One region of the Spirillospora sp. NPDC000708 genome, then DNA from elsewhere that is predicted to be linked to it. Evidence: riboswitches for the same ligand, from Rfam matches in the RefSeq annotation. Region 1 holds a riboswitch; the other holds the start of a gene.
The links. A riboswitch is a leader RNA that binds a small molecule or an ion and turns the genes downstream of it on or off. The one in region 1 is predicted to bind thiamine pyrophosphate.

Region 2: it holds a riboswitch for thiamine pyrophosphate, as region 1 does, so the genes downstream of both, ABT299_RS49610 (purine-cytosine permease family protein) here and thiO (glycine oxidase ThiO) in region 1, are expected to answer to the same signal.

What each region holds. Positions count from the first base shown of each region.
Region 1 is NZ_JBEPCJ010000022.1:46,457-51,412, forward strand. It holds gene ABT299_RS17980 (DMT family transporter) at 1-213, opposite strand, end outside; gene ABT299_RS17985 (thiazole synthase) at 374-1,171, opposite strand; gene thiS (sulfur carrier protein ThiS) at 1,175-1,375, opposite strand; gene thiO (glycine oxidase ThiO) at 1,441-2,565, opposite strand; TPP riboswitch at 2,556-2,669, opposite strand; gene ABT299_RS18000 (NAD(P)/FAD-dependent oxidoreductase) at 2,776-4,023, shown strand; gene ABT299_RS18005 (Rv2175c family DNA-binding protein) at 4,093-4,476, shown strand; gene thiE (thiamine phosphate synthase) at 4,566-4,956, shown strand, end outside.
Region 2 is NZ_JBEPCJ010000145.1:11,936-16,891, forward strand. It holds gene ABT299_RS49605 (sensor histidine kinase) at 1-1,561, opposite strand, end outside; gene ABT299_RS49610 (purine-cytosine permease family protein) at 1,738-3,108, opposite strand; TPP riboswitch at 3,101-3,218, opposite strand; gene ABT299_RS49615 (rhodanese-like domain-containing protein) at 3,280-3,612, opposite strand; gene ABT299_RS49620 (SSI family serine proteinase inhibitor) at 3,662-4,123, shown strand; gene ABT299_RS49625 (DUF397 domain-containing protein) at 4,199-4,411, opposite strand; gene ABT299_RS49630 (helix-turn-helix domain-containing protein) at 4,401-4,956, opposite strand, start outside.

The DNA of each region.
Region 1 (4,956 bases):
CCTCGGCGGCAGGCCCTCGCGGCGGACCAGGCAGATGACGGCGAGCACGACGGTCCCGGAGAGGAGCCGGCCGAGGGCCAGCGCGCCGGGGCCGTACTCCGCGCCTGCGCTGCGGATCGCGACGAACGCCGAGGCCCACAGCACGACCGTGACGGCCGCCGCGGCGACGGCGAGCCGGTCGACGCCCGTTCGCCGGGCACTGCCCTGTTGCATGTGACGCACCTTAGGTTCGGGACGCTTCCATGAACACCGAAGGGTGCGGCGCGGTTGCGGGCGGCCCGTCCGGTGGACGCCCTCCAGTCTGTGGACGTCCACCGTTCAGGTCCAGCGAATATTTCTACATCCGAAGCTTTAGCTCGGCTTCAATGAGCTCTCAGGACGACGCGAGGCCCTCGAACGGCGAGGACGCCTGGGCGTAGCGGCGCTTGGGGATACGGCCCGCGAGCCGGGCGAGCCGCCCGGCCTCGACGGCGTGCCGCATCGCCGCGGCCATCCGGGCGGGCGACTGCGCGCGGGTGACGGCGGTCGCCAGCAGCACCGCGTCGCAGCCGAGCTCCATCGCCAGCGCGGCGTCGGACGCGGTGCCGAGCCCCGCGTCCAGGATCACCGGGACCTCCGCCCGCTCGACGATCAGCTCGATGTTGTGCGGGTTGCGGATGCCGAGCCCCGACCCGATCGGCGAGCCCAGCGGCATCACCGCCGCGCAGCCGAGCTGCTCCAGCCGGTGCGCGAGCACGGGGTCGTCGTTGGTGTAGGGCAGGACGGCGAAGCCGTCGTCGACGAGCTGCTCGGCGGCCTCCACCAGCTCGATCGGGTCCGGCAGCAGCGTCCGCTCGTCCGCGATCACCTCCAGCTTGACCCAGTTCGTGCCGAGCGCCTCGCGCGCCATCTTCGCGGTCAGCACGGCCTCGCCCGCGGTGAAGCAGCCCGCGGTGTTCGGCAGCACCCGGATGCCGCACTCGCCCAGGACGTCCAGCACCGAGCCGCGCGCCGACGGGTCCACCCGCCGCATCGCGACCGTGGTGAGCGCCGTCCCCGACGCGGTCAGCGCCTCGCGCAGCACGTGCATGCTCGGCGCCCCGCCGGTGCCCATGATCAGCCGGGAGCCGATCTCCTCGCCGGCGATCACCAGGGCGTCGGCGGCGGCGTCGTTCGTCGTGTCCCGTGTCACCGGTCAGCCTCCCTGCACCGCGGTCAGCACCTCGAGGCGGTCCGCCTCGCGCAGCGTCGTCGCCTCCCACGCCGAGCGCCGGACGACCTCGTCGTTCAGCGCGGCCGCCACGCCGGACGCGGCGGTGGTGACGGCCGCGACCGCCTGCGCCACGGACGCGCCGTCCGGCAGCTCGCGCGGCTCTCCGTTCACGATGATCCTCATCACTGCACGACCTTCATCACTGCACGACCTTCGTCACTGCGGCCCGCATCACTGCGCGGCCTTCCTCACTGCGGTCCGGGGGAGAAGCGGGCGGGGGAGAACGGGGCGGCCACCTCGGGCACGGGGCCGTCCAGCAGCATCGCCGCGAGGGCGTCGGCGCTGACCGGCGCCAGCAGGATGCCGTTGCGGAAGTGGCCGGTGCCGAGGTAGAGGCCGGGCAGCGCGGTGGGGCCCATCAGCGGGGCGTTGTCCGGGGAACCGGGCCGCAGGCCCGCGGTGACCTCGGCGAACTCCAGCTCGGTGAGGCCGGGCAGCAGCTCGCGGGCGTCCCGCAGCAGCTCCCAGAGGCCGCCCGCGGTGACCCGCGTGTCGAAGCCCAGCTCCTCCTGCGTGGCGCCGATGACGATCTCGCCGTCCGCGCGCGGCACCAGGTAGACCGACGAGCCCTTCACCAGGCCGCGGGTGGTGCGCCGCAGGAACGGCACCGGCGTGCGGAGCCTGATCACCTGGCCCTTGACGGGGCGGACGGGTGGAACGGTCCCGGCGGGCAGGCCCGCCAGGTCGCCCGACCAGGGCCCGGCGGCCAGCAGCACCCGGTCCGCGCGGATCTCGGCGCCGTCGTCCAGCCGGACCCCGGCGGCCGCGTCGCGCTCGACCAGCAGGCCCTCCGCGCGCCGCCGCACCAGCCGGACGCCCAGCCGCTCGCCCGCCGCCAGCAGCGCCGGGGCGAGCCGGCGCGGGTCGACCGAGCCGTCCTCGGGCGCGAGCAGGCCGCCGCGCACCCCGGGCGCCAGCATCGGCTCGGCCCTGCGGCACTCGCGGCCGGTGAGGGCCTCGACGGGGATGCCGAGGCTCTCCTGGAAGGCGCGCAGGTCGTCCAGGAGCTTCAGGTCGTCGGCGTCGAACGCGACCTGGAGCGTCCCGTCGTCGCGGTAGCCGGTGTCCAGGCCGGTGGCCTCGGCCAGCTCGGCGGCGAACGCGCCGTAGCGGTCGCGGGAGGCGAGGCCGAGCCGCAGCAGCGGCTCCTCGCCGTAGCTCAGCTCGCTGACGGGGGTCAGCATGCCCGCGGCGACCGACGAGGCGCCGCTCGCGGGCGCCGGGTCGACCAGGGTGACGGCGGCGCCGCCCTGCGCGGCCCGCCAGGCGGTGGCCAGGCCGATGACCCCGGCCCCGATGATCACGATCCGCAATGCGCGCTCCCTTCGCCGGCATGATCCGGATCAGGTCGTGGCGGTCGGCGGCCCGCTCAGCCGCCCTCTCAGCCCGGTCGCACCGGACTCCCGCGCTCTGTTGTGTTGTGCACGTGCCGCTATGCCCCACCATACGGCCAACACCCCGAATGCACCTGTCTGGACACCCGTCCAAAAGCGCTCCGGCGGCCCCGGTTAGGGTGGGCGCCCATGAACAGGGTCATCGTCGTGGGCGGCGGGCTGGCGGGCGTGCGGGCCGCCGAGGCACTGAGGAGCAAGGGGTACGAGGGCGAGCTGACCCTCGTCTCGGCGGAGCGGCACATGCCGTACGACCGGCCGCCGCTGTCCAAGGCGGTGCTGGCGGGCGACTCCGACGACACCACCGTGGACGCCGACTGGGACGCGCTCCGCTGCGAGCTGCTGCTCGGCGAGCGCGCCACCGCGCTGCGCCTCGACGCGCCGGGCCGTGACGGCCGGGGCGGCGGCACCGTCGCGACCACCGCCGGCGACCTGCCCTTCGACGGCCTGGTCATCGCCACCGGCGCCGAGCCCGTCACGCTGCCCGGGGACGGCCGCCAGCACGTCCTGCGCACCATCGACGACTCCCGCGACCTGCGCGGACGCCTCACCGAGGGCGCCCGGATCGTGATCGTCGGCGCGGGCTGGATCGGCGCCGAGGTCGCCACCACCGCGGCGAAGAAGGGCTGCGCCGTCACCGTCGTCGAGGCCGCCGACACCCCGCTCGCGGTCGCGCTCGGCCAGGAGATCGGCGCGCTCACCATCCCCTGGTACGCCGAGGCGGGCGTCGAGCTGCGCACCGGCGTCAAGGTCGCCGCGGTCGAGCACGGCGGCCTCGCCCTCGCCGGCCCCGGCGGCGGCCCCGGCGGCGGCGAGCGGATCGCCGCCGACGAGGTCGTCGTCGGGATCGGCGTCCGGCCCGCGCTCGGCTGGCTGGAGGGCTCCGGCCTGCTGCTGGAGCGCGGCGTCGTCACCGACGGCTCGTTCCGGGCCGTGGCGGACGACGAGGCCGGCACCGTCCGCACCGACGTCGTCGCGGTCGGCGACTGCGCCGCATGGTGGTCGGACCGGTACGGCAGGCGGCTCCTCGTCGAGCACTGGGACACCGCCCTCAACGCCCCCGACGTCGCCGCGGCGGCCCTGCTCGGCCAGGACGCGGTCTACGACGCCGCCCCCTACTTCTGGTCCGAGCAGTTCGGCCGGATGGTGCAGTACGCCGGGCACCACGCGCGGTCCGAGCGGCTCGTCCACCGCGGCGACCCGTCCGGCCGCAAGTGGGCGGTGGCGTGGCTGACCGGCGACCGGCTCGACGCGATCCTGACCGTGGACAGCCCGCGCGACCTGGTGCAGGCCAGGCGGGTGATCGCGGCCGGGACGCCGGTGGATCCGGAGGCGATCGCGGACCCGGACGTGCCCGTCCGCCAGGCCGTTCGCCGGTAGCGGAACCCGACCGCCGGTAACGGCGGCCGGGTGGGTTTGAGGCTTCCGAAGGCGTGGTAGCAAGGGGGCGTGACCCAGACGCACGCAACCGTTGACAGCGCACTGGACCCCCGCACCGACGCCCTCGCCGGCGACTGGCTCTCCCTCCGGGAGGCGGCGGAGCGGCTCGGCATCAAGACCAGCCGGATCAAGCAGCTCATCAGCGAGCGCAAGCTGCTGTCGGTCCGCCGCGACGGCGAGCCGATGGTGCCGGCGGCGTTCATCCGGGAGGGCCAGGTCATCAAGGGCCTGTCCGGCACCCTGACGCTGCTGTCGGACGCCGGCTTCGACGAGGTCGAGACCCTCCGCTGGCTGTTCACCGCCGACGACACGCTGCCCGGTACGCCCGTCCAGGCGCTGAGCGAGAACCGGGGGACCGAGGTGCGGCGACGCGCCCAGGCCCTGGCATTCTGACCCGAACCGACCGAGCGGACCGGCCGCGGGGTCACGCCGCCGCGCGTGGCCCCGCGCCGCATGCCCACCGAAAGGAAACCGCCCCCACCGTGTCCAGGCACATCCCGACCGAACGGGCCGTGGCGCTGCGCGCCCGGCTCAGCCGCGCCCGCCTCTACCTCTGCACGGACGCGAGGGAGCGGCAGGGGGACCTTCCCGCGTTCCTGGACGCGGCGCTCGGCAACGGCGTCGACATCGTCCAGCTGCGCCAGAAGGGCCTGGAGGCCCGGCAGGAGATGGCCTACCTGGAGGTGTTCCGGGCGGCGTGCGAGCGGCACGGGGCGCTGCTGGCGGTCAACGACCGCGCCGACGTCGCCCGCGCGGTCGGCGCCGACGTGCTGCACCTCGGGCAGGACGACCTGCCGGTGCCGGCCGCCCGCGAGATCGTCGGCGGGGACGTGCTGATCGGCCGGTCCACGCACTCCGACGAGCAGGCGTCCG
Region 2 (4,956 bases), on a different contig from region 1:
TGTCGGTCGCCATCGCGTCGCCCCGGCAGCGCGGCAGGCCCGGCTCGATCTCCAGCTCAACCCGGTGCAGCGGCGACAGCGACCGGAACCCCGCGACGACGCCCTCCAGGACCCGGGTCAGGTCGAACGGCTCGACCGTCACGGCCAGCTCGTCGGCGCCCGCGCGGGAGCCGAGCAGCAGGTGCTCCACCAGCCGGCCGAGCGACTGGGCGCGCTCGGCGATCGTCGCGACGGCGGCGCGGCGGTCGGCGTCGGTCAGCTCGTCCCACCGGTTGACCAGCGTCGACGCGAACCCCTGCACGACCGTGATCGGGGTGCGCAGCTCGTGGCTGGTGGTGGCGAGGAACAGGTCCTTCGCCTCCTCCAGGGCCTTGGCCTCCGTCACGTCGCGGAAGTCGACGACCAGCTCGCCGGTCTCCTCGATCTCCGCGGCCAGCACGTTCAGCCAGACGCCCGACTCCAGCGGGAACGTCAGCATCTCGCCGAGCGCGGGCATGTCGAACGGCAGCGGCCGGCCGATCGCGTCCTCCGGCGGGACCCCGGTGAGGGCGTGCGCGGCCGGGTTCCACTGCCGGACGACGAGGTCGTGGTCGAGCACCGCGATGCCGTCCGCGCTGGAGTCGATCACCGCGCGCTCGTGCGCCCGCTGCCGGACGACCTCCGCGTACGCGACGGCGTTGCCGACCGCCACGCCGGCGTGCCCGGCGAGCAGTTCCAGCAGCTCCAGCTCGGTGTGCCCGATCTTGCGTCCGGAGAACAGCGCGTACAGCGCCCCGTACGGGCGGTTCTGCAGGTAGGACAGGCCGAGCGCGACGGTGTGCAGGCCGGGCAGCTCGGACCAGACCAGGTCGCCGAGCCGCTGCTCGCCGGTCGCGAGCTTGACCGTCTTGCCGGACCGCAGCAGCTCCCCGACCAGGCTCGGGCGCAGCTCCGCGGTCGTCCCGCGCAGGTGCTCGGGCAGCCCCGACGTGCTGACCAGCCGCAGCCGCTGCCCCTCGATCCGGACGAACCCGCCCGCGTCCGCGCCGGTCAGCTCGATCAGCGCGGTCGTGATCCGGTCGAGCACGACGGCGAGGTCCAGCTCGGCGTTCAGGTCGGCGACGATGTCGTTCAGCCGCCGGACGAGCCGGGCCCGCTCCGTCATGTGGTGCTGGACGATCTCGTCGTCCTCCGCCGGGTGGTACACCCCGACCCAGCCGAGCGGGGTGCCGGCCGGGTCCTTCAGCAGGCTCGTGTCGATCCGCACGTCGATCAGCCGGCCGTCCCGGTGGAACCGGCGGGTCGCGATCGAGATCTGCCCGCCCTCCTTCTCGGACTCGCCCTCGCCGGCGCGCCGGGTGAGCAGCCGCTCCTGGACGGCGTTGTGCTCGGCCTTCAGCTCGTCCGGGACGATCGGCGGGACGCGCCCGACCATCTCCTCGGCGCTCCAGCCGAACATCCGCTCGGCGGCCGGGTTCCACACGGTGACGCGGTGCTTCTGGTCGACGGCCACGATCGCGTCGGCGGCGCTCTCGATGACGGCGCGCGCGATCGGGTCGTGGACGTGCTGCACGCCTGTCATCGTGCCACCGGAGCCCGGTGCGGCGCCGGGCAACCGGCGCCGAAAAGTTCCCACCAGGCGACCCCCGCGAAGGGAGGAACGCCACTTCAGGGGCCCGGGGACCTCGGGATCGGCCATCTCCGTCGTGCCTTTCCGGCGGGGCGCGGCGCATCCGTCGGCGCGCGGCTCCGGCAACCCTACCGCCGGGTAATACCGGGCCGGCGGGCGGCGCCCGTCCGGCCGATCAGGAGCGTCGCGGCGCCCGCGACGAGGAAGGAGAGCAGCGACGCGCTCATCCAGCTCTGCGGGGTGAAGTGCAGCGCGTCCCGCACGTGCTGCCACAGGTCCGTCCACCAGCCGATCGTCCCGGAGTTGATCAGCTGGTAGGCGACGATGCCGACCAGCCAGGCCGCGATCATGCTCCACCGGGACGGCGCGGCGCGGCTCGCGTCCCAGCCGCCGGCGCGGCCCCGGCCCAGGAAGAAGTCCGCCGCGAGCACGCCCAGCATCGGCACGAACACCGACCCGATCAGCGACAGGAAGCCCGCGTAGTCGTTGATGTCCAGCACCAGCGCCAGCACGGTGATCCCCGCGCCGAGCGCGACCGACAGGACGCGGCGGTCGGCGCGCGGCACCAGGTTCTGGATCGACACGGCGGTGGAGTACACGTTCGCGAACGACTGGTCGGCCTCCCGCAGCACGAACACCGCGAAGAACACCGCGCCCAGCGCGACGTGCAGGAACGGGTCGAACACCTTGCCCGTGTCGCCGCCCACGAGGGCCAGGGCCAGCAGCCCTAGCACGTACGCGACGATCTGGGTGACCGAGTACCCGACCGACGCCGCGCCGAAGGCCCCGCGCGCGCTCTTCGCGTGCCGGGTGTAGTCGGCGGCGACCGGCACCCACGAGATCGACACCGCCAGCGCCGCGTCCGCGCCGATCCAGAACCCGTGCCACGACCCGTGGTTCAGGTCCGGCAGCGGCTGCCGGACGAGCTGCACGTAGAAGTAGGCGAGCGCGACGATCACCGCGACCGTCACGTACCGGCGCAGCAGCCGCACCGACCCGAGCGGCCAGATCGTCAGCACGGTCGTGAGCACCCCGGCCGCGACGACGTACCCCCAGCGGGGCACCCCGTCCCACAGCTCGCGCGCCGCGTCCGCGATCACGATCAGCTCGAACGTGCCCCAGCCGATCAGCTGCGCGATGTTCAGCACCGTCGGCACGTACGACAGCCGCGCGCCGAACAGGCCGCGCAGCAGCACCATCGCCGGCTGGCCCGTCCGCGCGCCCGGCGCGGCGGCCAGGCCGAGCATCAGCCCGCCCAGCACGGTGCCGACGATCATCGCGACGATGCCCGCCGCGATCGCCAGCGTCGGCGTCCCGGCGGCATCGGGCGCGAGGACGGTGTAGGCGCCGGAGAAGGCCAGCAGGCTGACCCCGAGGTTCGCCCAGAACGCGCTCTGGTCCCAGAAGCCGAGCACCTTCGGGGCGGGCTCGTCGAGGGTGTACGGGACCTCGTTGCGCGGGCTCTCGTGCGCGAGGGTCTTCTCGACGTCGGACGTCACGGGACACGCTCCCTACGCCGGCATTACCCGGACAGGTTCATGCGGTCGGCGACGCCAGGAAGGCCGCCCTCTCAGCCCGGCTCATGGCCCGAGCTCCCGCGGTTATCGGTCGGCACCGATCGTACAACCGCCCGCAACCCCTACAAAGGGGGCGTATTTCCCGGAGGGCGGTCAGGCCACGTAGGGCTCGCCGTCCCCGCCGTTCTCCATCGGGCGGCCCGCCTCGGCCCAGCCCTTCATCCCGCCGTCCACGTTCTTCGCCAGCCAGCCCGCCTGGTTCAGCGCCACCGTCACCTGCGCCGACCGCGCCCCCGACCGGCAGATCACGAAGATCTCGCGGTCCCGCGGGATCTCCCCGGCCCGGTCGCCCAGCTGCCCCATCGGAATGTGGACGGCGTCGGGCGCGTGCCCCGCGTCCCACTCGCTCTGTTCGCGCACGTCGAGCAGGTAACCGCCCTGCGGAACGTCGGCGGCGACCACCGCCGGAACCTCGTCCCCGAAAATCATCACACCCCCATGGAACCGCGCGAAGCCCCCCCGCGTCGAATCACGCATGCGGTATCGGACGCTCATCCTCGCCTCGTCCGGGCTCGCCATGATCTTCTCACTGGCCGCCTGCGGCGACGAACACGTCAAGACCCTTCCCGCCGAGCGGCCCTCGGGCACCACCACGGTACGGCCCTCGGGCCCCTCGGCCGACAGCCTCACCATCCAGGTCAAGGCGTCGGCCCAGGCTCCCGCCACGACCTACAGGCTGACCTGCGACCCGGCCGGCGGCGACCACCCGAAGGCCGCCGACGCCTGCGCCGCCCTCACCAAGGTCAAGGACCCGTTCGCGCCCGTCCCCAAGGACCGGATGTGCACCGACATCTACGGCGGCCCCGAGGTCGCCACGGTGAAGGGCACCTGGCAGGGCAAGCCCGTCGACACGACCTTCAAGCGCAACGACGGCTGCCAGCTGCACCGCTGGAGCGAGATCGCCCCCGTCTTCGGCCCCGTCCCCAAGGTCCGCTGACGGCTCACCGGCCCTGTCGAGTTGCGGTGTGTCGTTGAGGGCACCCCGACCAACACACCGCAACTCATCGAGCGCTCAAAGCGCGAGTTCGCCGTCCTTGATCCTGGCCGTGAAGGCCCGCCAGGCCGACGGCGCGAACCCCAGCACCGGCCCACCAGGATCAACCGAGTCACGCACCCCGACCACCCCCGCCACACTCGTGGTGATCTCCACACAGGCATCGTTGCCGGAGCCGCTGTACGTCGACTTGCGCCACGCAGCCGTGGCAGGGATTTCGCTACCGGTCATCGGACTGGATCTCCTCCCGGATGGCGGCGATCAAATCCACCGATTCCTTCAGTGGCAGGGCCGCGTCGCTTATGCGGTCCAACGTCACGCTACAGCGTGCGACCTGAGCGATGTCCTCGATGTACATACCGCCTGCAATCGTGTCGACATAGGCCGTATCAAGCTCCAGCGGCGCGGTGAACTGGAAGAGCACGATGCTCCCCAGCCCGAGGGCAGGACGGTAGTCGATCGCCATAGGAACGACCCGGACGGTGGTCCCCGCCCGCCGGCCTGCCTCCAGCAGTGCGGCGAGCTGGCCGATCATCACCTCCCGGCCGCCCACCGGCCTCCGGAGCACCTCCTCGGCCAGCAGAACCTCGAACGTCGGCGCATCAGTGCGGGCCAGCCGGGCCCGGCGTGTCATCCTCGCCTGCAAACGACGATCGACCTCGGCCGGGTCGCGAGGAAACTCGCCCTCGATGAGGACTCGCGCGTACTCGGGCGTCTGGAGCAACCCTGGCACTACCTCTGTCTGCCAGCTGCGGATGCGGTCGGCGGCGTCCTCC